Regions from separate parts of the Arthrobacter sp. 10T419 genome, predicted to be linked through region 2. Evidence: riboswitches for the same ligand, from Rfam matches in the RefSeq annotation. Region 2 holds a riboswitch; the other holds the start of a gene.
What was found. Region 2 has a riboswitch for thiamine pyrophosphate ahead of AC1DBD_RS04810 (bifunctional hydroxymethylpyrimidine kinase/phosphomethylpyrimidine kinase). Riboswitches for the same ligand answer to the same signal wherever they lie in the genome.
Positions count from the first base shown of each region.

Region 1: another riboswitch for thiamine pyrophosphate. It lies ahead of AC1DBD_RS00185 (ECF transporter S component); the one in region 2 lies ahead of AC1DBD_RS04810 (bifunctional hydroxymethylpyrimidine kinase/phosphomethylpyrimidine kinase).

Region 1 covers NZ_JBFTHF010000001.1:31,792-46,043, forward strand. Annotated here, with positions in the region: gene AC1DBD_RS00135 (cation:proton antiporter regulatory subunit) at 1-441, opposite strand, end outside; gene AC1DBD_RS00140 (MFS transporter) at 481-1,881, opposite strand; gene AC1DBD_RS00145 (Na+/H+ antiporter subunit A) at 2,113-5,130, shown strand; gene AC1DBD_RS00150 (Na(+)/H(+) antiporter subunit C) at 5,127-5,693, shown strand; gene AC1DBD_RS00155 (Na+/H+ antiporter subunit D) at 5,690-7,303, shown strand; gene AC1DBD_RS00160 (Na+/H+ antiporter subunit E) at 7,300-7,845, shown strand; gene AC1DBD_RS00165 (MrpF/PhaF family protein) at 7,842-8,120, shown strand; gene mnhG (monovalent cation/H(+) antiporter subunit G) at 8,110-8,508, shown strand; gene AC1DBD_RS00175 (DUF4235 domain-containing protein) at 8,530-8,793, opposite strand; gene AC1DBD_RS00180 (heme-degrading domain-containing protein) at 8,830-9,375, opposite strand; TPP riboswitch at 9,522-9,665, shown strand; gene AC1DBD_RS00185 (ECF transporter S component) at 9,735-10,367, shown strand; gene AC1DBD_RS00190 (ABC transporter ATP-binding protein) at 10,381-12,012, shown strand; gene AC1DBD_RS00195 (energy-coupling factor transporter transmembrane component T family protein) at 12,009-12,812, shown strand; gene AC1DBD_RS00200 (UDP-N-acetylglucosamine 1-carboxyvinyltransferase) at 12,909-14,252, shown strand, end outside.
Region 2 covers NZ_JBFTHF010000002.1:251,980-266,231, reverse strand. Annotated here, with positions in the region: gene AC1DBD_RS04880 (class I SAM-dependent methyltransferase) at 1-862, opposite strand, end outside; gene AC1DBD_RS04875 (NAD(P)-binding domain-containing protein) at 872-1,960, opposite strand; gene AC1DBD_RS04870 (zinc ribbon domain-containing protein YjdM) at 2,029-2,391, opposite strand; tRNA gene AC1DBD_RS04865 (tRNA-Ala) at 2,456-2,528, opposite strand; tRNA gene AC1DBD_RS04860 (tRNA-Ala) at 2,716-2,788, opposite strand; gene rsfS (ribosome silencing factor) at 2,907-3,308, opposite strand; gene AC1DBD_RS04850 (hypothetical protein) at 3,434-4,777, opposite strand; gene nadD (nicotinate-nucleotide adenylyltransferase) at 4,785-5,456, opposite strand; gene AC1DBD_RS04840 (hypothetical protein) at 5,470-5,703, opposite strand; gene AC1DBD_RS04835 (glutamate-5-semialdehyde dehydrogenase) at 5,795-7,129, opposite strand; gene proB (glutamate 5-kinase) at 7,156-8,307, opposite strand; gene obgE (GTPase ObgE) at 8,297-9,886, opposite strand; gene rpmA (50S ribosomal protein L27) at 10,003-10,266, opposite strand; gene rplU (50S ribosomal protein L21) at 10,327-10,635, opposite strand; gene AC1DBD_RS04810 (bifunctional hydroxymethylpyrimidine kinase/phosphomethylpyrimidine kinase) at 11,003-12,553, opposite strand; TPP riboswitch at 12,588-12,685, opposite strand; gene AC1DBD_RS04805 (Rne/Rng family ribonuclease) at 12,823-14,252, opposite strand, start outside.

The DNA of each region.
Region 1 (14,252 bases), on a different contig from region 2:
TTGCGTGCCGACGGCGACGAGGAGGTCGCCGGGGTGCAGGACGACGTCGGGGCCCGGCGAGGGGAGGACTTCGCCCTCGCGCATGATGGCCACGATCGAGGCGCCGCTGCGGGTCCGGATGCAGGCTTTGCCCATGGGCTGGTTCTGGAAGGGGGAATCCGCGGCGATGGAGAACTGCCGGGTGACGATCCCGGGGATCTCCCGGTGCGCTTCGGACAGCTGCATGGCAATGCGCTGTCCGCCCAGAAGGTTGCCTAGGGCGGCGGCCTCGTCGGCGGTCAGCGGGATGGAGGCCTGGCAGGTGTCCGGGTCGTCCCAGGTCGAGACGATCAGCTCGGTCTGGCCTTCGCGGTACTCGACGACGCCGATCCGGCGTCCCGAGGCGGTCATGAAGTCCTTGCGCCGGCCCAGGCCGGGAAGGTCTGTCTCATCCACGTTCATGCCTCCAGCCTAGTGTCCCGGCGGAGTTTTGGGGCGGGTTCAGGCCCCCGGCACGACGGCGATTTCCGTCCTGCCCGGCGGCTTGACGGGCAGCATCACCAGCAGCCCGGCCAGCAGGACGACCATGATGCCGAGGATGCCCCAGCGCTGCGCTTCGCCGGGCGCAACCAGGGGCGTCGCGACCGCGATGCACAGGGTGAAGAGTGCCGGCGCCAGGAAGCTGACGGCGCGGCCGGTGGTGGCGTAGAGGCCGAAGAGCTCGCCCGATTCACCGTGCGGCGCGAGCCGGGCCAGGTAGGCGCGGGACGAGGACTGGGCCGGACCCACGAAGAGGCACAGGAACAGGCCGAACACCCAGAACGTCGTGCTTCCGGCCCAGTCCATGCCGAAGAAGGAATAGTTCCCGTTCCCCAGCGCCAGGAGCACGCTGCCCGCGATCAGCAGGCCGATCAGCGAACCGATGATGACCGCCTTGGGCCCTACCCGGTCGTCCAGCAAACCGCCCAGCAGCGCGCCAACCGCGGCCACAACGTTGCCGAAGATGGCGAAGAAGATGACCTGCTTGAGTTCGAAGCCGAAGGTGCCGGCGGCGATGATCCCGCCAAAGGTGAACACCGCGGCCAGCCCGTCGCGGAAGATGGCGCTGGCCAGCAGGAAGTAAATGGTGTGCGGGCTTGTCCGGTAGATGGCGCGGATGCGGCGCACGAGCAGGCTGTAGGAGGCGAAGAACCCCAGACCGGACTGCCGGGCCTTGGGCACTTCCGGGACTGCGAGCATCACCGGAATCGCGAAGACCAGGAACCAGAGCGCGGAGAACACCGCCACAAGACGGATGTTCAGGCTCTCCTCGGTGGATGCCCCGAACCACTCGAAGCTGGGCTGGACGAAGAGCTGGAGCACGATCAGCAACGCGACAATGCCGCCGAGGTAGCCAGAGGCCCAGCCGAAGCCGCTGATCTTGCCGATGTTCGCGGGCGTGGAGATCTGGGCGAGCATGGCGTTGTAATTGACGCCGGCGAATTCGAAGAACACGTTGCCAAGCGCGATCAGGGTCACCCCGAGGAGCAGGAATTCGGGACGCGGGAAGACAAAGAAGCAGAGCCCCGTCAGCAGCGCGACGGCGGCCGTGTTGACCCCCAGCCACAGCTTGCGGCGGCCTCCGCTGTCCGAACGCTGGCCGGTGACCGGGGCCAGCAGGGCGATGGCCGCCCCGGCGATGGCCAGGGCGGAGCCGAGGACCGCCGAAGCTTCGTCTTCGCCGCCGAAGGCCTTGGAGGTGAGGTAGACGGTGAAGACGAAGGTGGTCATGACCGCATTGAAGGCCGCGGAGCCCCAGTCCCAGGCGGCCCAGGCCACGACCCGGCCCTTGCCGGTGGCATGGCTGCCGGACTCGAGTTCCGAGGCCGGACGCATGGCCTCGGGGGCAGTGGCGGAGTTCATAGCCTGAATGTTAGCCGTCCGCGGCGGACCGCCGGCGGAGAAACGGCTAGGCAACGCCGGGTCTTCGTTGCCGGGCCGGTGGAACCGCGGCTCCAATGGCTGGCGTCTCCGCGCACGTCACCGTAAAAACAATTTGTGCACGCTTGGTAAACTAGCCGCACCGAACCTAACCAATTGCCCCGCCTGCTCCAACTTTTTGACAATCGAATTCCTGACGTTGCGGAGATACCAGTGATCACAGTCCTTGCCGTGCACTTCGCGGTGGCTGCTGTGGCGCCGTTCCTCTTCCGCAGGCTGGGCAGGAACGCGTTCTTCGCGCTGGCCGCGGTGCCCGCAGGCTCGTTCGTCTGGCTGCTCCTCCAGCACGGCGCGGTGTATTCATACGCCGGGTCCACCGCGGTGACCCTCCCGTGGATTCCGGACCTCCGGCTGGAGCTGGCGTTCCGGATGGATGCCCTGGCCTGGGTCATGTCCCTGCTGGTCCTGGGTGTCGGTGCGCTGGTCCTGGTCTACTGTGCCCGGTACTTCAAGGACAAGGACAGCCATCTCGGCGGCTTCGGAGCCCAACTGCTGGCGTTTGCCGGGGCTATGTTCGGCCTGGTCACCGCCGACGACCTGCTCCTGATGTTTATTTTCTGGGAACTCACCACGGTCCTGTCCTACCTGCTGATCGGCTACGCCCGCACGAGGTTGTCGGCCCGTCGCTCGGCGCTGCAGGCGTTGGTGGTGACCACTGCAGGCGGCCTGGCCATGCTGGTGGGCCTGATCATGCTGGGCTCAACCGCGGGTACCTACCGGATCTCGACCATCCTGCAGATGGCGCCCGAGCTGGCGACGGGACCGGCCGCGGCCGCCGTGGCGGCCGCCGTCGTGCTGGTCCTGGTGGGCGCGATCACCAAGTCCGCGCTGGTCCCGTTCCACTTCTGGCTCCCCGGGGCGATGGCCGCGCCGACGCCGGTGAGCGCGTACCTGCACGCCGCCGCCATGGTGAAGGCGGGCATCTACCTCGTGGCGCGGCTTGCCCCCGGGTTCGCCGAGACGGCGTACTGGCTCCCGCTGGTGCTGGGCCTCGGCCTGGCCACCATGCTGGTGGGCGGCTACCGGGCCCTGCGCCAGACGGACATCAAGCTCATCCTCGCCTACGGCACGGTCAGCCAGCTCGGCTTCCTGACCATGGTGGTGGGGCTCGGCAAGCCCGATGCGGCGCTCGCCGGCCTCGCCCTGCTGCTGGCCCACGGCCTCTTCAAGGCCACGCTGTTCCTCGTGGTCGGCATCATCGACCACCAGGCGGGGACCCGCGACATCCGCAAGCTCTCCGGGGTTTACCGGTCCTCCCGCGCCCTGGCCGTGGTGGCTGCGATCGGTGCCGCGTCGATGGCCGGAGTGCCGCCGCTGGCAGGTTTCGTGGCGAAAGAATCCGTCTTCGAGGCCTTCGTGCATCACGCCGGGACCGGGCCGTGGGGTTTGGTTATCCTGGTCGGCCTGGTGCTGGGCTCCATCCTGACCTTCGCCTACAGCGCACGTTTCATGTGGGGCGCCTTCGCGGTCAAATCCGGCGTGCCGGCCACCCGTTTCAAGGCCGTCAAGCCGGCATTCCTTGCCGCCCCCGCCGTGCTGAGCCTGCTGACCCTCCTCTACGGCGTGTGGCCTGCGCCGGTGGACGCCTGGATCCAGCCGTACGCGGCGCTCTTCGCCGGCCACGCCGAAGCCGGTGGTGTGGATCCCGACGCCGCCGGGCACCTCGCGCTGTGGCACGGGTTCACCCCGGCGCTGGGCCTGACCGCGATCACGTTCGCCCTTGGACTGGCGATGTTCTACGGACGCAACGCCGTTTCCCGCGCGCAGGCGCTGGTGCCCGGCTGGATCGACGGCGACCGCAGCTACCAGCGCACCATCGGCGCCCTCGACGACGTCGCCGTCTGGGTCACCGGCCGCACCCAGCGAGGCTCGCTCTTCTTCTACCTGGCCGTCATCCTGACGGTGGCCTTCGTCCTGCCGCTCACGGCGATGCTGCTGGCCAACAAGCCGCTACCCGGCGGCCTGTACTTCATCGACCCCGGTTCGCCGCTGCAGCTCGTCGCGGGCGCCGGCATCGTGATCGGCGCACTCGCCGCGGTGCGGGCCAACAAGCGCTTCCTGGCCGTGCTGATGGTGTCGGTCACCGGCTACGGCATCGCCTTGATGTTCGCGCTCCAGGGCGCCCCGGACCTGGCCCTAACCCAGATGCTGGTGGAAACCATCATCCTGGTGGCCTTCGTCCTCGCCATGCGGAGCCTGCCGGCGGAGCTGCGGGACCGCACCGGCGGTAAGTACCGGGTGACCCGGGTGATCATCGGCGCGGCGTTCGGCCTCACCATGGTCTTCGTAGCGATCTATGCCCTGAGCTCCCGGGTCGCCACTCCGGTCTCGCTTGAGTTCCCGCGCCTGGCCTACGAGGGCGGCGGGGGACTGAACGTCGTCAACGTCACCCTCGTGGACATCCGGGCCTGGGACACCTTTGGCGAGATCTCCGTGCTGGCGCTCGCCGCCACCGGCGTCGCCAGCCTGATCTTCGTCCGCGGCCGCGGCGACCGCATCGGGCCCTCGTCGTCCGTGGCGGAAGGAACCGTCGGCCGCCGGACGCATCAGCCCGCCCACACCAGGGACAACGCGGCGCTGGCCTTGAGCCGGCGGTTTGCCGCGTCGACTCGCGACGCGTGGCTAGTGGCGGGACGGACCATGGCCCCGGAGCGGCGGTCGATCATTTTTGAAGTCGTCACCCGGCTGATCTTCCATTCGATGATCGTCTTCTCCATCTACCTGCTGCTCGCCGGACACAACCTTCCCGGCGGCGGTTTCGCCGGCGGGCTCACGGCCGGGCTCGCCCTCACCATCCGCTACCTCGCCGGGGGCCGCTTCGAGCTGCGCGAGGCCACCCCGGTCAGCGCCGGCGCCCTGCTGGGGATCGGGCTCGCGACGGCCGCGGCGTCCGGCGTCGCGCCGCTGCTGCTTGGCGGCCAGGTCTTCCAAAGTGCCGTGATCGAACTCTGGCTGCCCGTCTTCGGCGACATCAAGTTCGTCACCTCCACCATCTTCGACATCGGCGTCTACATCGTCGTTGTCGGCCTGGCGCTGGACGTGCTCCGCAGCCTCGGCGCGGAAATCGACGAACATTTCGAGGAACAGCCCGCGGAAGAACCCGCGGAGCCGTCCGACGACCGGGAAGCCGACGGCGTCCCGGCCGAAACCACCGCCAAGGGGAGCGCATGAGCGTCAATCTGACCCTGCTGACGGTCATGGGAGCCCTCTACGCCTGCGGCATCTATTTGATCCTGGAACGCAGCCTCACCCGGGTCCTGCTGGGCCTGATGCTGCTGGCCAACGCCACCAACCTGCTGATCCTGGCCACTGGCGGCTATGCGGGCCTCGCACCGCTGTTCAACAAAGACACGGCCGCCGGCGACTACAGCGACCCGCTCCCGCAGGCGCTGATCCTGACCTCGATCGTGATCTCCTTCGCCGTCACGGCCTTCATGCTGGGCATCATCTACCGCACCTGGGTGCTGGCCCGGCAGGACGAAATCCAGGACGACGCCGAGGACCGCCGGGTGGCCGAGACCCCCAGCTTCGACGCCGAGGACGACGCCGTCATCCCGGCGGAGACCTCCGAGTTCCCTCTCGTGGCGGCCGATCCGACGGACGCTGCGGGGGGACCCGACCCGACGGAGACCGTGCAGGCGGGCGCCCGCCGGATGCCGGCCATGGACGCCGCCGCCGAGGAACAACCCGGATCCCGCAACATCACGCCCGGCCCGGAAGGAGGGACCAAGTGAACATCGCAAGCTTTGCCCCGCTCGCCGTCGTCCTCCCCATCCTTGGGGCCGCCCTGACCTTCCTGCTGATCCGGCAACCACGGGCGCAACGGACCGTCAGCATTGCCCTCCTCTCGCTGACGCTACTGCTCGAATGCCTGCTGCTGGCCTCCGTCTGGCAGGGCGGCACGGCGGCGGTCAACATCGGCGGCTGGCTGCCGCCCTGGGGCATCGTGATGGTGGTGGACCAGTTCTCCTCGCTCATGCTGGTGGTGTCCTCGACCGTCAGCCTTGCCGTGCTGGTCTACGCCACCGGGCAGGGCATGGCCGACGGCGACCGCGACGCGCCCGTCTCGATCTTCCACCCCACCTACCTGATCCTGGTGGCGGGCGTGTCCAACGCGTTCCTCTCCGGTGATCTCTTCAACCTCTACGTGGGCTTCGAGATCCTGCTGACCGCCAGCTACGTGCTGATGACCCTGGGCGGGACGGGTCCGCGGATCCGCGCGGGTGTGACGTACGTGGTGGTCTCGGTGGTCTCCTCGGTGCTGTTCCTGATCGCGATCGCCATGATCTACGGCGCCACCGGAACCATCAACATGGCGGACCTTGCCATCAAGCTGATGGATCTGGACCAGGGCACCCGGAACCTGCTGCACGTGCTGCTGCTCGTGGCGTTCGGCATCAAGGCCGCCGTGTTCCCGCTGAGTTTCTGGCTCCCGGACTCGTATCCGACGGCCCCCGCCCCGGTCACCGCCGTGTTTGCCGGCCTGCTCACCAAGGTGGGGGTGTACGCCATGGTCCGGACCGAGACCCTGCTCTTCCCGGGGGACACGTTCAACACCCCGCTGATGGTCGCTGCCCTGCTGACCATGGTGGTGGGGATCCTGGGCGCCCTGGCGCAGAGCGACATCAAGCGACTGCTCTCCTTCACCCTGGTCAGCCACATCGGTTACATGGTGTTCGGCCTGGCGATGTCGTCCGTGGCGGGGCTGGGGGCCGCGGTGTTCTACGTGGCGCACCACATCACCATCCAGACCAGCCTGTTCCTCGTGACCGGCCTGATCGAGCGCCGCGCCGGGAGTTCCTCGGTGGACCGGATCGCCGGGCTGGCCAAGCTCTCGCCGCTGCTGGCGGTGCTGTTCTTCGTGCCGGCCATGAACCTGGCCGGGATCCCGCCGTTCTCCGGGTTCCTCGGCAAACTGGGCCTCCTGCAGGCCGGCGTCGCCCTCGGCACCCCGCTGGCCTACGCACTCGTGGCCGGCGGCGTGCTGACCAGCCTGCTGACCCTGCTGGCCATCGCCCGGGTCTGGAACCGCGCCTTCTGGCGCAAGCCCGAGGACGCCGAACACCCCGACCCCGTGCTGCTCGCCGCCCCCGCCGACGCGGCCACCGGCCACCGCGCGGGCCAGCAGAACGTGACCCTGCTGCCGCGGACCATGGTGGGCTCCACTCTGGGCCTGGTGCTGTTCGGGGTGGCGCTGACGGTGTTTGCCGGGCCGCTCTTCCGGGTGGCGGACCAGTCCGCCGGGGAGATGCTGAACCGGTCCGCCTATATCCAGGCCGTGCTTGGGGACGAGGCGCCGGTTCCGGTAATCGCCCAGCCGATGCGGCAGGAGGGCGGCAAATGACACGGAAGAGGGTCTCGCTGCGCCAGGAGCTGCCGCTGCTGGTCTGGCTCGTTATTGTCTGGGGCGCCCTGTGGCAGGACTTCAGCGCCGGAAACCTGCTCTTCGGCGCCCTGATCGCGGTGGTGGTGGCCCGGCTGTTCTACCTGCCGCCGGTGGAACTGGGGGGCCGCTTCAACGTGCTGCGCGCCGTGCCGTTCGCGCTGGTCTTCCTGGCCAAGGTCGTGGCGGCCAGCTTCCAGGTCCTGTACCTGGCCGTGGTCCGTGGTCCGCGGGTGATCAGCGCCGTCATAGCCGTCCCGCTCCGCAGCCATTCAGACCTGCTGGTGACCGCCACGGGACACGTCATCTCCCTGATCCCGGGGTCCGTGGTGGTGGAGGTGGACAGGTCCACGTCCACGCTCTACATCCACGGCATCAATGTCCGAGACGCCGAGGACGCGGCCAAGCTCCGCAAGGAGGTCCGCGACACCGAGGCCGGGCTGATCCGGATCATGGGCACCAGGGCCGAACTGTCCGCACTGAAGCAGGAGGCCGGGGCATGATGCCGCTGGTTTTGACCATTACCGCGGTCGTGCTGTCGCTCGCCGCGGCCGGCGCGATCATCCGCATCGCGCGGGGGCCCTCGCTGCTGGACCGGGTGCTGGCCGCCGACGTGCTGCTGGCCATCCTAGGCGCGGCGCTGTGCATCGACATGGCCGTGAACCGGCACCTGAACAACCTGATGCTGCTGGTGTCCATCTCGATCATCGGCTTTGTCGGTTCGGTGACGGTGGCCCGATTCGTGGCCGACCGGAGGAAGCAGCCCAATGAGTCCTGACACGATTTCCGCCGACGCCGTAATCGACACCGTCTCGGCTGTGTTCATGGTGGTCGGGGCGCTGATGTCCCTCGGCGCGGCCATCGGCCTGCTGCGGTTCCCCGACCTCATGAGCCGGATGCACGCCGCGACCAAGCCGCAGGTGCTGGGGCTTTTCCTGCTGCTCTGCGCCGTGGGGCTGCAGCTGCGCACCTGGTGGGTGTGGCCGGTGCTGGTGGTCGCGTGGATCTTCCAGCTGCTCACAGTGCCGGTCTCCGCCCACATGGTTGGCCGCGCCGGCTACCGCACCAAGCACCTGCACCCCGAGCTGCTGAGCGCCGACGAGCTGGAAGCCGTGGTGCAGCAGGCGGCCGGCAAGCGCGGATTCACGGACGACGACGACGAGTAACGCCGCCGGCGGCGATATGGCTTAGACCAGGTCCTGGGTCTTGGCGAAGCGGGTGATCGCCCGCTGCGTGCCGCGGTTGGCGAGGACCTGGATGATGGCGCTGACCGAGGCCGAAATGAGGGCGAAGGTCAGGGCCTGGCGCAGGGTGGTGGGGACGTCGTCGTCGTGGCCCTTGGGCGGTTTGTTGCCGGTGGTCTTTTCCCAGACGGTGTCGACTACCTTGGTGCCGACGAAGCCGGCGAGGAGGCTGACGCCGGTGCCAAGCAGTTTGATGAAGATGTTCATACTTCGTACTCCTTGCGGGAGGAAACAGGGCTTCCCCTAGCCTAGCGTCCCCGGGCGGCCGAGGATTTCGGTCAGTGCCTCGACCACCAGCTCGTGGTCGTCCTTCTGCGGCAGCCCCGACACCGTGACGGTGCCTACCACCCCGGTTCCGCGCAGGTAGATGGGGAACGAGCCGCCGTGGGCTGCAAACTCCCGCTGGTCGAACCAGGCGTTGTCCTCGATCCTCTGACCGGCAGCACGCGCCCGCAGGCCCACCAGCAGCGACGGGACTTCATACCGCACCGCGGTGCGCTGTTTGGCCTTGATCCAGCGCTCATTGTCCGGGGTGGCGCCCTCCAGTGCGGCGTGGAAGAGGACCTGATCGCCCTTGCTGATGTCGATGGCGATCGGGTAGGAGCGCTGGCGGCCGAGTTGGACCAGGAGGAGGCCCAGGTCCAGCGCGTCGTCCTTGCTGAAGGACCGGAACTGCAGTTCGTCGATTTCGGCCAGGATGCGGCCGATGAGCGCGGCCAGGGATCCCGGCGGCTGTGGTTCCGCGGAGTCCGGGTCGTACTCGGGGGAAGGCACTGGTGCGTCGCTCATGGGACTCAGCTTCCGTTAGGTGGCCGCCGCTGCGCAAGCCCAACTGACTCGCAGTTGTTGCCGCTATGAGCCCTCAAAAAGACAACGACTGCGAGTCACTTGGGAGTGCCGCCGGGTGTAAACTGAGCCAGCCCACAAGGGCGATTTAGATACGACAGGGGAGCGCCGCCGTCGGGCATCACTGGAGAAATCCAAGGTAACCGTAGGTGGGCGCTGAGAGTGCGGACAGCCGCAGACCCTCGAACCTGATCCGGTTAGTACCGGCGCAAGGGAGTCGAGTTCTCAGGGTGCCCGGCACCCGTGGCGAAGGCCGCGGTGCCGCCGGAGCACCCTCCCCTCCTGTTCCTCAGGAGGACGATATGACTGACATTTCTGCGAAGCAGACACTGACCACCGGCAAATACAGCTGGCGCGTGGTCGACATTGTGGTGGCCGCGTTGATCGCTGTTGCCGGCGGTGTGATTTTCTGGGCCTGGTCCCAGGGTTCCAACCTTGTTTCCGTCCCGCTCAACGCGGTCTACCCGCCGCTGACCGGGCTCTACGCCGGCGGCTGGATGATCCCGGCGGTGCTGGGCATGCTCGTTATCCGCAAGCCCGGGGCGGCGCTGTTCTGCGAAGCGGTGGCCGCCACCGGCGAGCTGATCATGGGCTCGCAGTACGGCACCACCGTGCTGATCTCCGGCATCCTGCAGGGCCTGGGCGCCGAACTCATCTTTGCCGCGTTCCTGTACAAGAAGTTCAACCTTCCGGTGTCCCTGCTGGCCGGTGCCGGCGCGGGCCTGTTCTGCGGCCTGAACGACTCCTTCCTGCCCTGGGGCTGGAACATCGCGTACGAAACCGGTGACAAGCTCGCCTACATCGTCTTCTGCGCCATCTCCGGAGCGGTGATTGCCGGGGGACTGTCCTGGCTCGCCACCCGCGGCCTGGCCAAGACCGGGGTGCTGGCCTCGTTCGGGTCCCGCAAGGCGGCATCGGAACCCGTCTTCTCCTGATGCCCGCACACGCATGAGGTCTGTCGACGACGTACGCCCGGCCGCGGTCAGCGCCCGCGGCTGGGGCTGGCGGCACGCCGGCCGGGCCCGGCCCGCCGTGAGCGGCCTGGACCTGGACATCCGTCCGGGCGAGCGCGTGCTGTTGCTGGGCCCGTCCGGCGCCGGCAAGTCCACGCTGTTGCACGCCCTGGCCGGTGTGCTGGGGGACAGCACTGCGGCAGCCGCGTCCGCTGCTGCTTCCGCTGATGCTTCCGCTGATGCCGAGGACTCCGATGAGACCGGCAGCCTGCTGATCGACGGAGCCCCGCCCAGGGCCCGGCGCGGGCGGGCCGGGCTGATGCAGCAGGACCCGGAGACCCAGGTGGTGCTGTCGCGGCTCGGCGACGACGTGGCCTTCGGGGCCGAAAACCTCTCGGTCCCCCCGGTGGACATTTGGCGGCGGGTGGGGGAGGCGCTCGACGACGTCGGGCTGGGCGGCCTGCCGCTGCAACACCCGACGTCGTCGCTCTCCGGCGGCCAGAAGCAGCGGCTGGCGCTCGCCGGGATCCTCGCGATGCGGCCCGGGCTGCTGCTCCTCGATGAGCCCACCGCCAACCTTGACCCGGCCGGTGTCCTGGAGGTCCGCGACGCCGTGGGACGGTGCCTGGACAAGACCGGGGCCACCCTGGTGGTGGTGGAGCACCGGGTTGCTGTCTGGAAAGACCTTGTGGACCGGATCGTCGTGCTGCAGCCCGGATCCGCCACGGACTCCGCCGTGCTGCTGGACGGGCCCCCGGACCTGGTCCTGGAGCAGGCGCGGGACATGCTCATCTCCGCCGGCGTCTGGGTGCCGGGCCATGTGCCCGCCACCCGGGCCCGCCGCGGCCGAACAGGACCGGAAGGGGACGCCGGGGCCGGCCAGCTGCTGCTGGCCGCAGAGGAACTGGCCGTGTCCCGCGAACGGCCCCGCCGCACCGGTTTGCTGCGGGGCTTCAGCACGGTAACACCCGTCCCGGTGCAGTCCGGCATCACGGCCCGGGTCCGGTCCGGCCAGGCGTTGACCGTCACCGGCCCCAACGGTTCCGGGAAGTCGACCTTCGCCCTGACCCTGGCAGGCCTGCTCTCCCCGGTCTCCGGCGCGGTGTCCGCCACCACCGAGCTGAGCGCCGGCGCAGGCATCGATCCGTACAAATGGAGGGCCCAGCAGTTGATCGCCAGGATCGGCACGGTGTTCCAGGAACCCGAGCACCAGTTCGTCACCGGCAGGGTGCTGGACGAACTGATGTTCGGTCCCCGCCAGCTGGGCCGCGGCGAAGAACGGGTCGAGGAGCTGCTGGAACGGCTCCGGCTCCGCGAGCTCGTGGACGCCAACCCCTACACGCTCTCCGGCGGCGAGAAACGGCGGCTCTCCGTGGCCACCGTGCTGGCTGCCCACCCGCAGGTGCTGGTGCTGGACGAACCCACCTTCGGCCAGGACGCCAACACCTGGGCGGAACTGGCCTCCTTCCTCTCCGAGCTTCTCGACGCCGGGACCGCGGTGGTCTCGGTGACCCACGACGCGGAGTTCAGCGAGGTCCTCGGCGGCACCGAGCTGAAGCTCGGCGCACCGCAGCCGGGCGCGCCGGGACTGCCCGGCAGGACGAATCCGGGGGTGGCGGCGCCATGAGGGACACCCTGACCCTGCGCGGAAACCACGCACTGCTGACCCGCGCCAACCCGCTGGCAAAGTTCTCCGGCGTCGTGCTCATCACGGTCGTGCTGGCGCTGTCCATCGACTGGGTGTCCGCGTCCGTGGCGCTCGGCTTCGAACTGCTGCTGTTCCCGCTGGCGGGCCTGACTCTGGCCCTGCTCTGGCAGCGCGGCTGGCCGCTGATCCTCGCGGCCGCCGTGGGCGGCTGGAGCACCGCGATCCTGGCCCCGGACCACGGCAGGATACTGCTCGACGTCGGCATGTGGTCCATCAGCGAGGGCTCGCTGCAGCTCGGGCTGGGCTTCCTGCTGCGCGGCCTCGCGATCGCGCTGCCGGCGGTGCTGCTGATGAGCTGCACGGACCCGACGGACCTGGCCGACGCCCTGGCGCAGCAGGCGAAGCTGCCGCACCGCTTCGTGCTGGGCACCCTGGCCGCGATGCGGCTGGTGGGGCTCATGGCCGAGGAATGGCAGACCATCGGCATGGCCCGGCGAGCCCGCGGTGTCGGCTCACACGGAAACCCGGCGCAGCGGCTCAAGGCCACGCTGGGGCAGAGCTTCGGGCTGATGGTCCAGGCCGTCCGCCGTGCCTCCCGGCTCGCGGTGACCATGGAAGCGCGGGGCTTTGGCGGCGCGCAGCGGACCTGGGCGCGGAAGGCGACGTTCAGCCGGCTGGACGCGTGGGTGGTTCTCGGGGGCCTGCTGATCTCAGGTGCCGCCGTGGCCGCAGCCGTCGCTGCCGGGACGTGGAACATGGTGTTCCTCGGCCAGCAGTAACCGCTACATATCGCACGAGATGGATATTCTGTGAGCTTTATTGCAGTTCTGGGGATTTGGCCCGTCAAAATAGCTCATCCGTGATATTTATTGCATATGACTCAACAGACTGCTGAATATGTCGGCGCCGTACTCCGGGACGCCCGCGGCGAGAAGGGCTGGACCCAGGGACAGCTCGCGGCCGAGCTGGGAACCAGCCAGAGCGCCATCGCCCGGATGGAGCAGGGCAAGCAGAACCTGAGCCTGAAAATGATTGAGCGGCTCGAATCCATTTTCGGCCGCGCCATCGTCAAGGTCGGCCGGCCGCAGATGACCCACCTGCGGGTGGAGGGCGGCCGCACGCTCTCCGGCGCCGTGGACGTCAACAGCAGCAAGAACGCCGGCGTCGCGCTGCTGTGCGCGAGTCTCATCAACCGCGGCACCACCGTCCTGCGGCGGCTGGCCCGGATCGAAGAGGTCAACCGGATCGTGGAGGTCCTGACCAGCATCGGCGTCGAGTGCACCTGGCTCGACGCGAACGACCTGCAGATCCGCCGACCGGCCGTGCTGGACCTCGACTCGATGGACGTCGAGGCCGCCCGCCGCACCCGCAGCGTCATCATGCTCCTCGGCCCGTTGCTCGATGAGTCCAGCGAATACCGGCTGCCCTACGCCGGTGGCTGCGACCTTGGCACCCGCACCGTGGAGCCGCACATGCAGGCCCTGCGCCAGTTCGGCCTCAGCGTCGAGGCGAAGTCCGGCTTCTACAGCGTGCAGGCACCGCCCGCAGACGGCCACGACCGTTCCTTCGTCCTGAGCGAGCGCGGCGACACCGTGACCGAAAACGCCATCATGGCCGCCGCCCACCGCCGCGGCACCACCATCATTCGCAACGCCAGCCCAAACTACATGGTCCAGGACCTCTGCTTCTACCTGCAGATGCTGGGCGTGGAGATCGACGGCGTGGGAACCACGACGCTGAAGATCGTCGGCCGCCCGTCGATCGACGCCGACATCGAGTATTTCCCGTCCGAGGACCCGATCGAGGCGATGAGCCTGATCACCGCCGGCATCGTGACCAACTCCGAAGTCACGATCCGCCGCGTCCCGATCGAGTTCATGGAGATCGAACTGGCGACCCTCGAGCAGATGGGCCAGCGGCTGGAGGTATCCGCGGAGTATCTTGCCCGCAACGGCCGCACCCGGCTGGTGGACGTCACCACCAAACCCTCCGAGCTGCGGGCGCCAACGGACAAGATCCACCCGATGCCGTTCCCCGGCCTGAACATCGACAACCTGCCGTTCTTCGCCGTCATCGCCGCCAACGCCCACGGCCAGACGATGATCCATGACTGGGTCTACGAGAACCGGGCCATCTACCTGACCGAGCTGAACAAGCTGGGCGCCCAGGTCCAGCTGCTGGATCCGCACCGGATCTACGTCAACGGGCCCACCAAGTGG
Region 2 (14,252 bases):
GGCCGTTGGCGCGGGCCGTCGCCCGGGCGGAATCGACGGCCGCCGCGGACCGGTCGGTGGCGGTGACCCGGGCCTCCGGATGGCTGCGGGCGTACAGTGCGGCCAGGATGCCGGTGCCGCAGCCGAGGTCGACGGCGTGCCGGACGCCGGGGATCTCCGGCAGGAAATCCAGCAGGAAGCGGGTTCCGATGTCCAGCCCGGTGCCGGCGAACACGGCGCCGCGGGCGCAGACCGTGAGCTCCAGCCCGGTGTTCCGCTCAGAGACGGGGAACGGCGGTGGCCCGTCCATTGCTTTCGCGGCCCGGGCCAGCAGGATCCGTGATTTTTGCCGCGCCAGCTGCGGCTGCACCTCCCCGAAGTAGCGCTCCAGCACAGCGTTCATGCCCAGGCTCATGTGCTTGACCCGGCCGCCGGCGAGCAGCACCACCCCGGGTGCGGCGTACCGCGCGACGGCGTCGGCGATCTCCTCCAGCTCGGCCAGGGACCGCGGCAGCTGGAGCAGGACCAGGGCGGCGCCCTCCACGGCGTCGGCCAGCGGGAGCTGCTCGAACCCCTCGGTGAGCCCCGTGGCGGCGGCGTTATGCCGCAGCGCGCGTTCGCCCGTGATCAGGTCTTCGTGCACCCGGACCGGGCCGGCGTCGTGCCACCCCAGCGCGAGCACACCGAGGGTCAGTGCACCGTAGCGGTCCCCCACGACGGCGATCCTGCCGCCGGATGCCACCTGGCCGGCGGCCCGCAGTTCGGCGGCGGTGTCCAGCAACAAACGGTCGGTGGCGTCCCAGGCCTGCAGGTTGGCGGCCTCGACGTCGGGGAACCTCCGGAGCCGGGGGAAGAGGGATTCAAGATTGTTGGTAACGGGCACCGCTTTACGTTATCCCGAACCGGCCAGCAGTTTAACGATCCCTGCCACGGCGGCCCGGCCGGCGCGGTTGGCCCCGATGGTGGAGGACGACGGCCCGTAGCCGACGAGGTGCACCCGGGGCTCCGCGGCGACCCGGGTGCCGTCCATCGCGATGCCGCCGCCGGGTCCGCGCAGGTGCAGGGGCGCGAGATGTTCCAGCTCGGCGCGGAAGCCCGTTGCCCAGAGGATGACGTCGGCGGACCGGAAGCTGCCGTCCGCCATCCGCACTCCCCCGGGTTCAATGCCGGTGAACATTGGGTGTCGCTTGAGCACGCCGCGGTCCGCGGCGGCGCGCAGGGCCGGTGTCCAGATCAGTCCGGTCGCAGCGACGACGCTCTGCGGCGGCAGCCCCTGCCGGACCCTCTCCTCGACCAGGGCGACGGCGTCGTGGCCTGCCTGCCGGTCGAAGGCGGCGTCGCGCCAGACCGGCTCCCGCCGGGTGAACCAGGTGGTGCCGGTGACCTTGGAGATCTCGTCGAGCAGTCCGACGGCGGAAATGCCGCCGCCCACCACGATCACGTGCTGGCCGCGGAATTCCTCCGCGGACACGTAGTCCGCGACGTGCAGCTGCCTGCCGCGGAAACTGGCCTGGCCCGGATAGATGGGCCAGAACGGGCGCGTCCAGGTGCCGGTGGCGTTGATCAGGGCCCGGGCGGACCAGGCCCCGCGGGAGGTCTTAATGCGCAGGCGTCCGGCCGGGTTGCTGTCCTCGCGGGTGACGGCGTGGACCTTCACGGGCCGCTCGATGGCCAGGCCCAGCCGGGATTCGTAGCCGCCGAAATAGCGGCTCAGGAAACTCGAACTGGGCTCCTGCGGGTCCACCTGCGGCTGCGCGATGCCGGGGAGGTCGCTGATGCCGTTGACGGTGTCCATCAGCAGGCTTTTCCAACGGTGCCGCCAGGCGCCGCCGGGGCCGTCCTCGGCGTCGAGCACCACGTAGCTCAGCGGGTCGGCGGCGCTGTCCGCACCGGCGTTGCCGGAGACGCCGGCCGGGACGAAGCCGCGGCGCTGCAGATGGTAGGCGGCGGACAGCCCCGCTTGGCCAGCACCGATGACCACGACGTCGGCGGAGATTACGGGCGCTTCCGGTTGGCCCGGACGCGGTTCAGGAATGGCGGGTCCCCCGCTTAGCTCTTCTTGACGACGCTGGACTTGAGTTGCATGGGTCCGACGCCGTCGACCTTGCAGTCGATGTCATGGTCTCCAACGCCGTCCATGAGGCGGATTCCGCGTACTTTGGTCCCGACCTTGATGACAGTGGAGCTGCCCTTGATTTTCAGGTCCTTGATGACCGTTACGGTGTCACCATCGGCCAGCACGTTGCCCACCGCGTCCTTGATGACTCGCGCGGCCCGGGCACCGGCTTCGGCCTCCGCCGCATCGGCAGTAGCGGACCACTCATGGCCGCATTCGGGGCAGACCAGCAGGACACCCAGCTCGTAGCTGTATGTACTGGAGCATTCGGGGCACGGCGGCAGGGAGTCGTCCACGGTCCCCATCCTAATTGAGCGTTAACTAAGCGAGGCCCCGCTCAGAGAGCGGGACCTCGTTCGGTGGAGCTGAGGGGACTCGAACCCCTGACCCCCTGCATGCCATGCAGGTGCGCTACCAGCTGCGCCACAGCCCCGAAACTGCCGCTGACCGGGACCTTCAAAGAGCCGGTTCGATCAAGCAACCTGATTAGCTTAATCTACATTTGCCGCCGACGCTAATCGGCGTGCGGCGTGTCGGGCCGGACCGCTGTCCGCACGCCTCCGGGCGGAGCGGGCGCAAAAAAATCCGCCGGAATCTTTCGATTCCGGCGGATTATCCGGTGGAGCTGAGGGGACTCGAACCCCTGACCCCCTGCATGCCATGCAGGTGCGCTACCAGCTGCGCCACAGCCCCGAATTTTCGCTGCTCCGACTTCGTTCTCTCCGAAGCAACTCAAATATCTTAGATCAGCACTTCTGAAAATTCCAAATCGGGCATATTCAGGGTTTTGCGCTGCTGGCTGCCGCGCCGCCTACTCGGATTCGGTGGCGGCAGTGGCCTTCGCCGAGGCGTCGTCACCGAGCTGGAGGTCCACGACGGGGCAGTCCTTCCAGAGGCGCTCCAGGGCGTAGAACACGCGGTCTTCCTCGTGCTGGACGTGGATGACGACGTCGGCGTAGTCCAGCAGCACCCAGCGTCCGCCGGAGCGTCCTTCGCGGCGCACGGGCTTGAGGTCGAACTTGGACAGTTCATCCTCGATGCCGTCGACGATCGCGTTGACCTGTCGCTCCGACGGTGCCGAGGCGATCAGGAAGACGTCGGCGAGGGCAAGCCGCTCGCTGACGTCGAGGGCCACAATGTCCTCGGCCAATTTTTCCGCGGCAGCACGGGCTGCGTGGCGAGCTGTGGCGATGGATGAATCGGTTGCAGTCACGGGACTCCTTGTTGAATGTAAAAGCATTGAATGTCGAAAGCTGTTGGAATGAAAAGCTGTGTGCTGGAACCGCTGCTGGGACCGGAAGGCTACCGAAGCAGCCTGGCGCCGCCGCGGCGGAGCGGCTAGTGCGCCAGTCCGGTGACGATCAGGATGATGCCGGCAATCAGCGCCAGCACGCCGAGGGCCAGAACGCCGAGCTGAAGGGCTCGCAGACGCCGCGCCCGGCCCAATCCGGCCGTGGCCGCGTCGAGCGGATCGAGGCCGTAGGCGGCGTTGGCAGCGACCGGCGGACGTGCCGCAAAATCTTCCTCCACCGCCGGGGCACTGGGATTTTCGGGGGCGGCTGCCGCAGCCGGGCGGCGGACCTGTGCGGCCTGCGCGGCCGCCTCCGCGCGTGCCAGGACACCGGAGCGGCCGTTGACCGGAGCGGCATCCCGCTTGCGGGCCTGGCCGGGACGGCGCGAGGTGCGTGGAGGCTGGACCTTCGGGCTGGAGTTGGTGACCAGCGGGACATACGACGTGGCAGGGCGCTTCATTACTGGCCGCTCCACGCCGGGGACCTCGACAAATTCCAGCGGCGTCACCATGGCGAGGTTGCTGGCGGTCGAGGGATCGTTCTTAGGCTGTTCGCTGCGCGGCTGGGCGGGCCGGTTGTTCTGCTCGGCCAGCTTTTGCTTCGCGGCCGCGCGACGGTTGAGCACCGCCGCCCGCTCGGCGAGGGCAATCTGCTCGGCCAGAATCTCCGGATCGACGGCGTCCGGATCGGTGGCGGCAATGTGCTCCATCTTCGCCATCTGGTTGCGGGCCTGCTCGGCGAGCAGTTCGCGCGCGGCGAGGGCCTGCTCGACGCTCATTCCCTCCGGCAGCTTTCCGCCGCGGCCGGGACCGGGCTCGCCGTCGCCCTGGTTCGGGGCGGCGGCAGCCTCCGCCGGCGTCGAGACCGCGTCAGCGGACGTTTCCGCGCCGGCCGGCGGCTTGGCAGCCGCTCCCACTGCCGGGTGCGAGCGGGTTCGCGGGCTGGGCATCGGCACGATCGGATTGGCCGAGGTGGCAGGTGCGGTCTCCTCGGCAAGCTGCTGGAGCCGGAGCTGGCGGCGCGTGGGCGCACCGCCGGGCGACAGCTGCCCCTCTTTTTCCGCAAGTTCCTTGATGGTCCGCAGCGCGGCACGGTCGCGGGCGCGGATCTGGGAGGACCGTTCGGCGGCGGAAGTAGTCCGGACGGAATCCACCGGGCCTGGGACGCGGCGGCGGCCGGTGGTCTCGGCCTCGGTCGGTTCCTCGGGACGTCCGGAGAAGGAGGGATCCGCGCCGGCCTGCCGGGAGCCGGAACCCCCGCCGTCCTGATTCCGGGCAGCCTGATCCGCGCCAGCACCCGCGGTACCGGCGCCGGGGTTCACTTCCTGGCGTTCATCCCTGGCCTGGCGCAATTCGCGGCGGCTGCGGATGGGAGGCTGTTCCTGACTCATTGAAGGCTCATTCGGTGCTGGCGGTTTGGTTTATTTCGAGGTCAGCCCGGGATTCCCGGAAATCCGGCCCGGGATCGGGCTGGCCGTCGTACAGGTCGTACTTGGCGATGTACTGGACCACGCCGTCCGGCACGAGGTACCAGACAGGGTTTCCCGCGGCGACGCGTGCCCGGCAGTCCGTGGAGGAGATCGCCATGGCCGGGACCTCGAGCAGGCTGACATCATCGCGGCCCATGCCGTCCAGCACGTGCCCGGGCCGGGTCACACCGACGAAGTGCGCCAAGGACCACAGTTCGTCAATGTCTTTCCAGGACAGGATCTGCGCCAGCGCGTCCGCGCCGGTGATGAAGAACAGATCGGCGTCCGGCCGCAGCGTGCGCAGGTCGCGCAGGGTGTCGATGGTGTAGGTGGGACCCGGGCGGTCGACGTCGACCCGGCTCACCGTGAACCGGGGGTTCGAAGCCGTGGCGATGACCGTCATCAGGTACCGGTGCTCGGCCTCGCTGACCTTCTTGCTGCTCTTCTGCCAGGGCTGGCCGGTGGGAACGAACACCACCTCGTCGAGGCCGAACTTCGCCGCGACCTCACTGGCCGCGACGAGGTGACCATGATGGATCGGATCAAACGTGCCGCCCATCACACCCAGCCGCAGGCGGCGCTTCGCGCCATGCTGCTTCACTTTGGCGGAAATATTAGTGGCCCTGGCCGTGGTCGTGCTTGTTCGGGTGCTGGCGGTGCGGATCCGCGTGCTCCTCGACGGCTTCGTGGCGCTTGCCGAGGTTGCCGTAGGACAGCGTGATGAACATCAGGACCAGCAGGATCACGAACATGGAGCCGCCAATGACGAACGGCGGCGCAATGAGCGGCGCGAGCTCCTCATGTTCAACGGCTGCGGCGATGGACGTGGTGATCTGCTGCAACAGCATGTTCTCCCCTAGTGACTTCACAAATTAATTGCGGTTTTGCGACGACGGAGGTCCCCGCCGTTCCTGGCTTCTGTTCCATGTTACCGCGTTGCTAGGCCCGGACCTGGCCTTCGCCCTGCACGATCCACTTCGTGGTGGTGAGCTCGGTCAGCCCCATCGGACCGCGGGCATGCAGCTTTTGCGTCGAAATGCCCACTTCGGCGCCGAGGCCCAGCTCCCCGCCATCGGTGAACCGCGTTGAGGCGTTCACGATTACCGCAGCCGAGTCCACTTCCGCGATGAAGCGCTCGGCATTGGCGAGGTCGTTGGTGAGGATCGCCTCGGTATGCCCGGTGGACCAGGTGCGGATGTGTTCCACGGCCTCGTCGAGGCTGTCCACCATGGCCACCGCCAGGTCCAGGTCCATGTATTCGGTAGCCCAATCCACCTCGGTGGCCGGCACGGACTCCACCGCGGCCGGGAGCGCGGCGCGGATCCGGTCGTCTGTGTGCAGAGTCACGCCGGCGGCGCGCAGGGCGGCGGCGACGGCGGGCAGCACGGTGGAAGCGGAATGGACCAGCAGCGTCTCCACGGTGTTGCACACGCTGGGCCGCTGGGTCTTGGCGTTGAGCAGGATCTCGACGGCCATCTCCTCGTCCGCGGAGGCGTCGAGGAAGATGTGCACGTTGCCTTCGCCGGTTTCGATGACCGGCACCGAGGAGTTCGTCACCACGGTCTGGATCAGCTCGCGTCCGCCGCGGGGAATGAGCACGTCGACACGGCCGCGGGCACGCATCAGGACGTTTGCGCCGTCGCGGCCGTACTGGTCAACGCTCTGGACGGCGTCCGCCGGCAGGCCCACGGACTCCAGCGCCTCGCGGAGGATGCCGACAAGGGCCTCGTTGGTGGCGGCGGCGGCACTTCCGCCCCGCAGGATTACGGCGTTGCCGCTCTTGAGGGCCAGTCCGGCAATGTCCACGGTGACGTTGGGACGCGCCTCGTAGATCGCGGCAACCACGCCCATCGGCACGTTGACCTGGCGCAGGCGCAACCCGTTCGGGAGGGTTTGGCCGCGCACCACGTTGCCTACCGGGTCGGGCAGGTTGGCGAGGTTTTCCAGTGCGGCGGCCAGGCCCTGCACCCGGGTTTCGTTGAGCGTGAGGCGGTCCAGCAGCGCCGCGGAGGTGCCATTGGCCCGGCCGGCGGCGACGTCCGTGGCGTTGGCGGCCAGGATCCGGTCCTTGTGCTCCAGCAGTGCGGCGCCGATGGCGCGCAGCCCCCGGTCCTTCCAGGCCCGGTTGGCGCGGGCCATCCGGCGGGAGGCGGTCCGGGAGCGGTCTGCGACGGCGTGCACGGCGGCTTCGACGTCCGTTGCGGCCGGCGGCAGGCCCCCGGAGTGCGCGTCGTGAACCGGCAGGTCGGGGTGCGAAGTCAGGGCCTCAGTCATGCTCCAAGTTTAGGCGAGGCGGCAGCTCAGACCAGCACCAGGTCGTCAACATGAACAACTTCACGGTCATAGCCGCGGCCCAGCGTCTTGCCGAGTTCACGGGTGGAGCGGCCGAGCATCTGGGGCAGCTCGGCGGCCCCGTAGTTCACCAGGCCGCGGGCGATCACGGTCCCGTCGGTGCCGACCATCTCCACGGCGTCGCCGGCTTCGAAGTCCCCGTGCACGGCCGTAATCCCGGCGGGCAGCAGCGAGGTGTGGCGGTCGCGCACGGCGCGGACGGCGCCGTCGTCGAGTACCAAAGTGCCTTGCACGGACGCCAAGTGGGCAAGCCAGAGCAGCCGGATTGGCTTGCGGGCGCCGTTGACGGAGAACCAGGTTCCCACGTCCTCCCCCGCCAGCGCGGCGGCGGCGTTCGCGGTGGAGGTCACGAGGGCGCTGATCCCGGAGCCGGCGGCGATGGATGCGGCCTCGACCTTGGTGACCATTCCGCCGGTGCCGACTCCGGCCTTGCCGGTGCTGCCGATCGAGATGCCTTCGAGGTCGTGCGGGCCGGAGACGTGGGCAATCCGCTTGGCGCCGTGCGAGGGCGGCCCGTCGTAGAGCGAATCGACGTCGGAGAGGAGCACGAGGGCGTCGGCACGGACCAGGTGCGCCACGAGGGCCGCGAGCCGGTCGTTGTCGCCGAAGCGGATCTCGTGGGTCGCGACAGTGTCGTTTTCGTTGACCACGGGGACGACGCCAAGGTTCAGCAGCCGGTCCAGGGCGCGGAAGGCGTTGGTGTGCTGGCTGCGGCGCATGAAATCGTCCGCGGTCAGCAGCACCTGGCTCACCGTGACGCCGTGTGCGCCGAAAGCGTGGGTGTAGCGGGCCATCAACAGGCCCTGGCCCACGCTCGCGGCGGCCTGCTGGGTGGCGAGGTCGCGTGGGCGCTTTTCGAGCCCCAGCGGTGCCAGCCCGGCGGCGATCGCCCCGGAGGAGACCAGGATGATCTCGGTGCCCGCGTTGCGCTTGTGCGCGAGGGCGTCGGCTAGGTCGCTCAGGGCTTCCTCGGCGATGCCGCCCTTGATGGACGTCAGCGAGGAAGACCCGACCTTGACCACGATTCGGCGGGCGCGGGAGAGCAGGGTGCGGCTGGGGACCGCCGCCGCTCCGGGCACGACGACGGCGTTACTCGTCATCGGCTTCGCCGAGTCCACTCTCCTTGAGCGGCTGCGGGGCGCGGCGGGCACTGACCGATTCGGTCCAGATGCCGGCCTTGCGCTCGGCCTCCAGCTCGGCCCGGGCGGCGGCCTTCGCGTCGCGGCGTTCCTGCTGCTCGTCGCGCTTCTGGCCACGGGTGGGGCGGTCGCCGATGTCCGCGAAGCGCACGTCGGTACCGCGCGGGGAGGCCAGCAGTTCGGCGCCGGCCATCATGGTCGGCTCCCAGTCGAAGACGACGCCGTCGTCCTCGCCGATGACCACCATATCGCCGGGCTTGGCGCCCTGCTTGAACAGTTCGTTCTCGACGCCGAGCTTAGCGAGGCGGTCAGCGAGGTAGCCGATGGCTTCCTCGTTGGTGAAGTCGGTCTGCTTGACCCAGCGCACGGGCTTCTCGCCGAGCACGCGGAACAGCGGCTCCAGGTTCTTTTCCTCGCGGCGGATCGTGAAGCCGCTCTCGTTGACGGCGCGCGGGCGCAGCACGGGGGCCTGGACCTTCGGCGGCGTGGCGGCCACGGCGTCGCGGGCGGCCTTGACGATCTCGGCCATGGCGAAGCCCAGCTGGCGGAGTCCCTCGTGGCTCGTGGCGGAGATTTCGAAGACCTTGTAGCCGCGCTTTTCGAGTTCCGGGCGGACGAACTCGGCCATGTCCTTGCCGTCCGGCAGGTCGACCTTGTTCAGGGCGATCAGGCGGGGGCGGTGGTTCAGCGGCACGACTTCACCGTCGGTGCCGGCGTAGCTCATGTCCACGGCGTACTTTTCGAGCTCGGCTTCGATCACGGCGAGGTCCGAGAGCGGGTCACGGTCCGATTCCAGCGTGCCGCAGTCCAGCACGTGCACGAGCGCGGCGCAGCGTTCGACGTGGCGCAGGAAGTGATGGCCCAGGCCCTTGCCTTCGCTGGCGCCTTCGATCAGGCCCGGGACGTCGGCGATGGTGAAGCGCACGTCGCCGGCTTGGACGACGCCGAGGTTGGGGATCAGGGTGGTGAACGGGTAGTCGGCAATCTTGGGCCGCGCGGCGGACATCGCGGCGATCAGGCTGGACTTGCCGGCGGACGGGAAGCCGACCAGGGCGATGTCCGCGATGGACTTCAGCTCCAGGACGATGTCGCTGGATTCGCCCTCGATGCCCAGCAGCGCGAAGCCGGGGGCCCGGCGCTTCTGCGAGGACAGCGAGGCGTTGCCGAGGCCGCCGATGCCGCCGGCAGCGGCGACGTACTCGGTGCCTTCGCCCACCATGTCGGCCAGGACGGTGCCGTCCTTGCTCTTGACGACCGTGCCCTCGGGTACGGGCAGGACCAGGGTCTCGCCGTTCTTGCCGCCGCGCCAGTCACCCATGCCGGGGCCGCCGTTGGTGGCGTGCCGGTGCGGGGCGTGGTGGTAGTCGAGCAGGGTGGTGGTCTGGGGATCCACGCGCAGGATGACATCGCCGCCGTTGCCGCCGTTGCCGCCGTCGGGACCGCCGAGGGGCTTGAACTTCTCGCGGTGGACGGAGACACAGCCATGGCCGCCGGTACCGCCGGATACGTGCAGTACTACCCGGTCTACAAAGCTCGCCACGTGGATCTCCTCAGTGCTGTTCCTCGGGCCCGCAAGGGGCCCAAGATGATTGTAATGCGGTTAAAACACCGGTGGAGCGGACCTACTGGTCCGCCCCACCGATTTAGAACTTGTTGTTACTCTGCAGCTGCAGCAGCCACGATGTTCACAACGCGACGACCACGGCGGGTGCCGAACTCGACAGCACCGGGGGTCAGTGCGAACAGGGTGTCGTCGCCGCCGCGGCCAACGCCGGCGCCCGGGTGGAAGTGGGTGCCACGCTGGCGGACAATGATCTCGCCTGCGGAAACTACCTGGCCGCCGAAGCGCTTGACGCCGAGGTACTGGGCGTTGGAGTCACGACCGTTGCGAGTGGAGCTCGCGCCTTTTTTATGTGCCATTTGAAATGCCTGCCTTTAAAATTCTGGGGAATCTGCTGAAAACCTGAACAGTAACGTTAGTTACTTGATACCGGTGATCTTGACCTTGGTCAGTTCCTGACGGTGACCCTGGCGCTTCTTGTAACCGGTCTTGTTCTTGAACTTCTGGATGACGATCTTCGGACCACGGAGGTCTTCGAGGATCTCAGCCGTAACCGTTACCTTGGCCAGGTCCTTGGCTGCAGACGTGACCTTGTCACCGTCCACCAGAAGCAGTGCGGGCAACTCAAAGGTGCTGCCGGCTCCACCGGGGACGCGGTTCAGGGTAACGAAGTCTCCAACGGAAACCTTCTCTTGGCGGCCGCCTGCGCGGACAATCGCGTACACCACTGGGGAACTCACTTCTCTCGACGTTTATTACTAGATTTGCGTGCGGAACCTGGGGCCCAAATGCTTGGACCGGCTCACGCTGTGCCTCAACGCCGGTGGATTCCCCGGGGGAACCCATGAGCTATCCTGCGGAAAAGTCCTGCCCGTAATACGGGTGAACTGTTCCTCAAGGTCATAACCCAAGTGTTGGCGTAAGCACCGAAGATCTAGACTACGCTAATTTTGCCTTCGGCCGCAAACGAGGCTGGTCCCGGCAGGTAGTGCGTGACGGACGCCACACCCTGCGCCCGGGGGCCAAAGTTATGGTGCCGCAGCGACTTCCGGAACCGCGCCCAACTATCCTACCGGCTGCTTCGCGTAGCGCGGCTCAGGCGTGCAGCCTCGGCGCGTCGAAGAACTCCACCTCGTAGCGGGAGGACTGCCTGAACGCCACCGCCATGGCGCTGCGTTCCGCCTCGGAGCCTCTACGGGCCGCCGCGTCCGTGTACCTGATCGCCTGCCGCGTCGCCTCCGCGAAGGCCTCGTCCGCATAGGTGCGCAGCCACTCCGCGTAGGGATGCGTTGCCGGTGCGCCGGCAGCGAGGAACTCGCGATGCAGCGTGGCGCCGACCTCCGCGTAGAGCCAGAAGCACGGCAGCGCCGCGGCCACGAGCACGCCGTAGCTGCCGGCGAGCGATGCCGCGTGCAGATGGTCCACGTACGCCTTGGTCACCGGTCCCAGCTGGGTCTCGACGGCGCGGCCGGCCAGCCAGTTCCGGTGCAGTTCGGATTCGACTTCGAGGCACTGCTGCGCCGAGCGGGACCAGAAGAGCTGTTCGGCTTCCGACGGCGCCAGGGCCGCCGCGCGGGACAGCACCCGGGAGTAGCCGTTGAGGTACAGGGCGTCCTGGCCGAGGTAGTAGGCGAACTCGGGTTCCGGCAAGGTACCGTCCGCGAGCCCCCGAATGAAGTCCAGGCCGTAGATCGCGTCCAGCCCGTCCGCCGCGTGCCCTGCCAGCAGCGTGGCGAACTCGCCCTCGGCAGGAAGCTGGGGTGCCGCAGCGTGCTGCCGGTGGTGGAAGTGGTGCACGGGGCCGTTGCCGGATCCGACCTCCAGGCGTCCGGCTTCCCGCAATGCACCCAGCAGCCACGGCTTGACCTCCCGTAGCGCTGCCTCCCAGTCCCCCGTCCGGGCCTGGACCGTGGCCAGAGCAGAGGACAAGGAGCAGCCGGTGCCGTGGCTGTTGCGGGTGTCGATCCGCTCGCCCGGCACCACCACCGTCTCCTGGCCGAGCACTCCCCCGGTGTTGACGAGCGCGTCCGGGCAACCGCCGTCGTTCTGGCTTCCGCCGGCCGGCAGGTGGCCTCCCTTGACCAGCACCGTGGTGCCGGCAAGGGCCGCGAGCCGCTTGCCCTGTTCCAGCGCACTGGCCCAGTCCGCGGCGGGCGGCTCCCCCAGCAGCATGCCCAGCTCGGCCAGGTTCGGTGTGATGAGGTCCGCAAGTGGCAAGAGGGCCCGCAGCGCGGTTTCGGCCGATTCCTGGAGCAGCCGGTCGCCGCTCGTCGCCACCATCACCGGGTCCAGGACCACGACGCCGGGGCGCACCTTTTCGAGCCAGGCCCGGACGGCGTCGATCACCGAGTCGTCGCCGAGCATACCGATCTTGACGGCGTCGATGGTGATGTCGTCGCTGATGGCCTCCAGCTGGGCGGTCAGGAACGCCGCCGGCGGTACATGCACCGACCGGACGCCCTGGGTGTTCTGGGCGGTCAGTGCCGTGATGGCAGCCATCCCGTAGCCGCCGTTCGCGGCAATGCTCTTCAGGTCGGCCTGGATGCCGGCGCCGCCGGAGGGGTCCGAGCCCGCGATGGCCAGCACCCGCGGAATCCGCGGCGGCGTGGGGACTCCGGCGTCCGGTGCCGGGAAGACGGACTGCAGGAAGGCTGAGGTTCGGCTAGATGCAGGCTGGGTTGTTGAAGACAAGAGACATCCCTTCGCCGGTGCTAACCGGACAGGTTCAACGGGTCTGGATCTCAGCCGGCTCGATGCGCGGCACCCCGTGTCAGTCCCCCAGCCTAGCGTTCCTCGCCGGCAACCCCGCTAAATTTCAGCCCGTCCCCTTAACGCACTCGCGGGTTCCGTCCGGGGTCGACGTGATGTTACGTCGATCCCGGACGGAACCCGCGAGTGGTGGTGCCTGCTGGGTCCTAGAGCTCCGACGCCGGGACGCCGACGCCGAGGATGATCGGCTCGTTGGCGGCGGGCTTGGCGGCCACCTTTGCCGGCTCCGGGGCCTTGGCCTCATGGACCGAGACGGCCTCAACCGACGGAGCGGTCTCGCGCTGCTGCACGGACGTCTCGTTGGCGGCGCCCTGGGCTCGGCTGGCGCTCCGGTTCCGGCGCACCCGTCGGGGTCCGGTGGTGTCCGGGGCCTGGGCCGCAGGGGCCTTGCGGGCTTCCTGGCGTACCGGGGCCTGGGCCGCAGGAGCCTTGCCGGCTTCCTGGCGGGCCGGCGCCTGGGCCGCAGGGGCCTTCGCAGCTTCCTGGCGGGCCGGGGCCTGGGCCTCGGCGGTACGTACACTCGGCGGCTGGATCCGCGCCGTCCTGGCGCGGCCGCGGCCCCGGGTGGCACGGGACGGCGCTGCAGCTGCAGGCGCAGCGTGCTCCGCCGCGTGCTCGGCCGTGGGAACCTCGGCTGCGGGCGTCTCCGCAACCGGAGCCGCGGCGGCTGGCTTGCCGGTCTCGGCGTCGCCCAGGTGGGCGAACGCTTCGGTCAGCAGGTCCAGGGTCAGCGCGGGCTGCGGGGTTTCCTCGGCGTGCTCGACGAAGGGCAAGGCAACCTGTTCGCCGCCGAAGGTCAGCACGGCCGCGGGACGACCCGCTGCCTCCTCCGACGAAGCGAGTTCCACGGCGGCGTCGAGCGCGGCCTGGCGGGTTTCGGCGTCGGGAGCTGCTGTCGCTTCACCGTCGTGCAGGTGGGCAGCGTGCGCCGCGGCGGCGATGTTGGCCAGCGCGGCGCGCGTCGCCTCTGCCTTGGCGTGGCGCTCCGCCTCGGTGGGCTCGGCGTGCACGGCGACGGGTGCGGACGGCATGGCTTCGCCGCCCTGGCCGCCCTTGCCGCGGCGACGCTTGCGCTCACTGCGTGCGGCGGGCTGGTGCTCGGTCCGCGGGACGTGGTGTTCTGCGGCGACGGTGTTGGCACGGCGGTGTTCCACGGGCTCGTCGTGGGTGACGATGCCGCGGCCGGCGCAGGCCTCGCACTGTTCGCCGAAGACTTCGAGCAGCCCGGTGCCCATCCGCTTGCGGGTCATCTGCACGAGCCCCAGCGAGGTCACCTCTGCAACCTGGTGCTTGGTCCGGTCCCGGCCCAGGCACTCCACCATGCGTCGCAGCACGAGGTCGCGGTTGGATTCCAGCACCATGTCGATGAAGTCGATCACGATGATGCCGCCGATGTCACGCAGCCTCAGCTGCCGGACGACTTCCTCGGCCGCTTCGAGGTTGTTCTTGGTGACGGTTTCCTCGAGGTTGCCGCCGCTGCCGGTGAACTTGCCGGTGTTGACGTCCACCACGGTCATGGCTTCGGTGCGGTCGATCACGAGCGAGCCGCCGGAGGGCAGGAAGACCTTACGGTCCA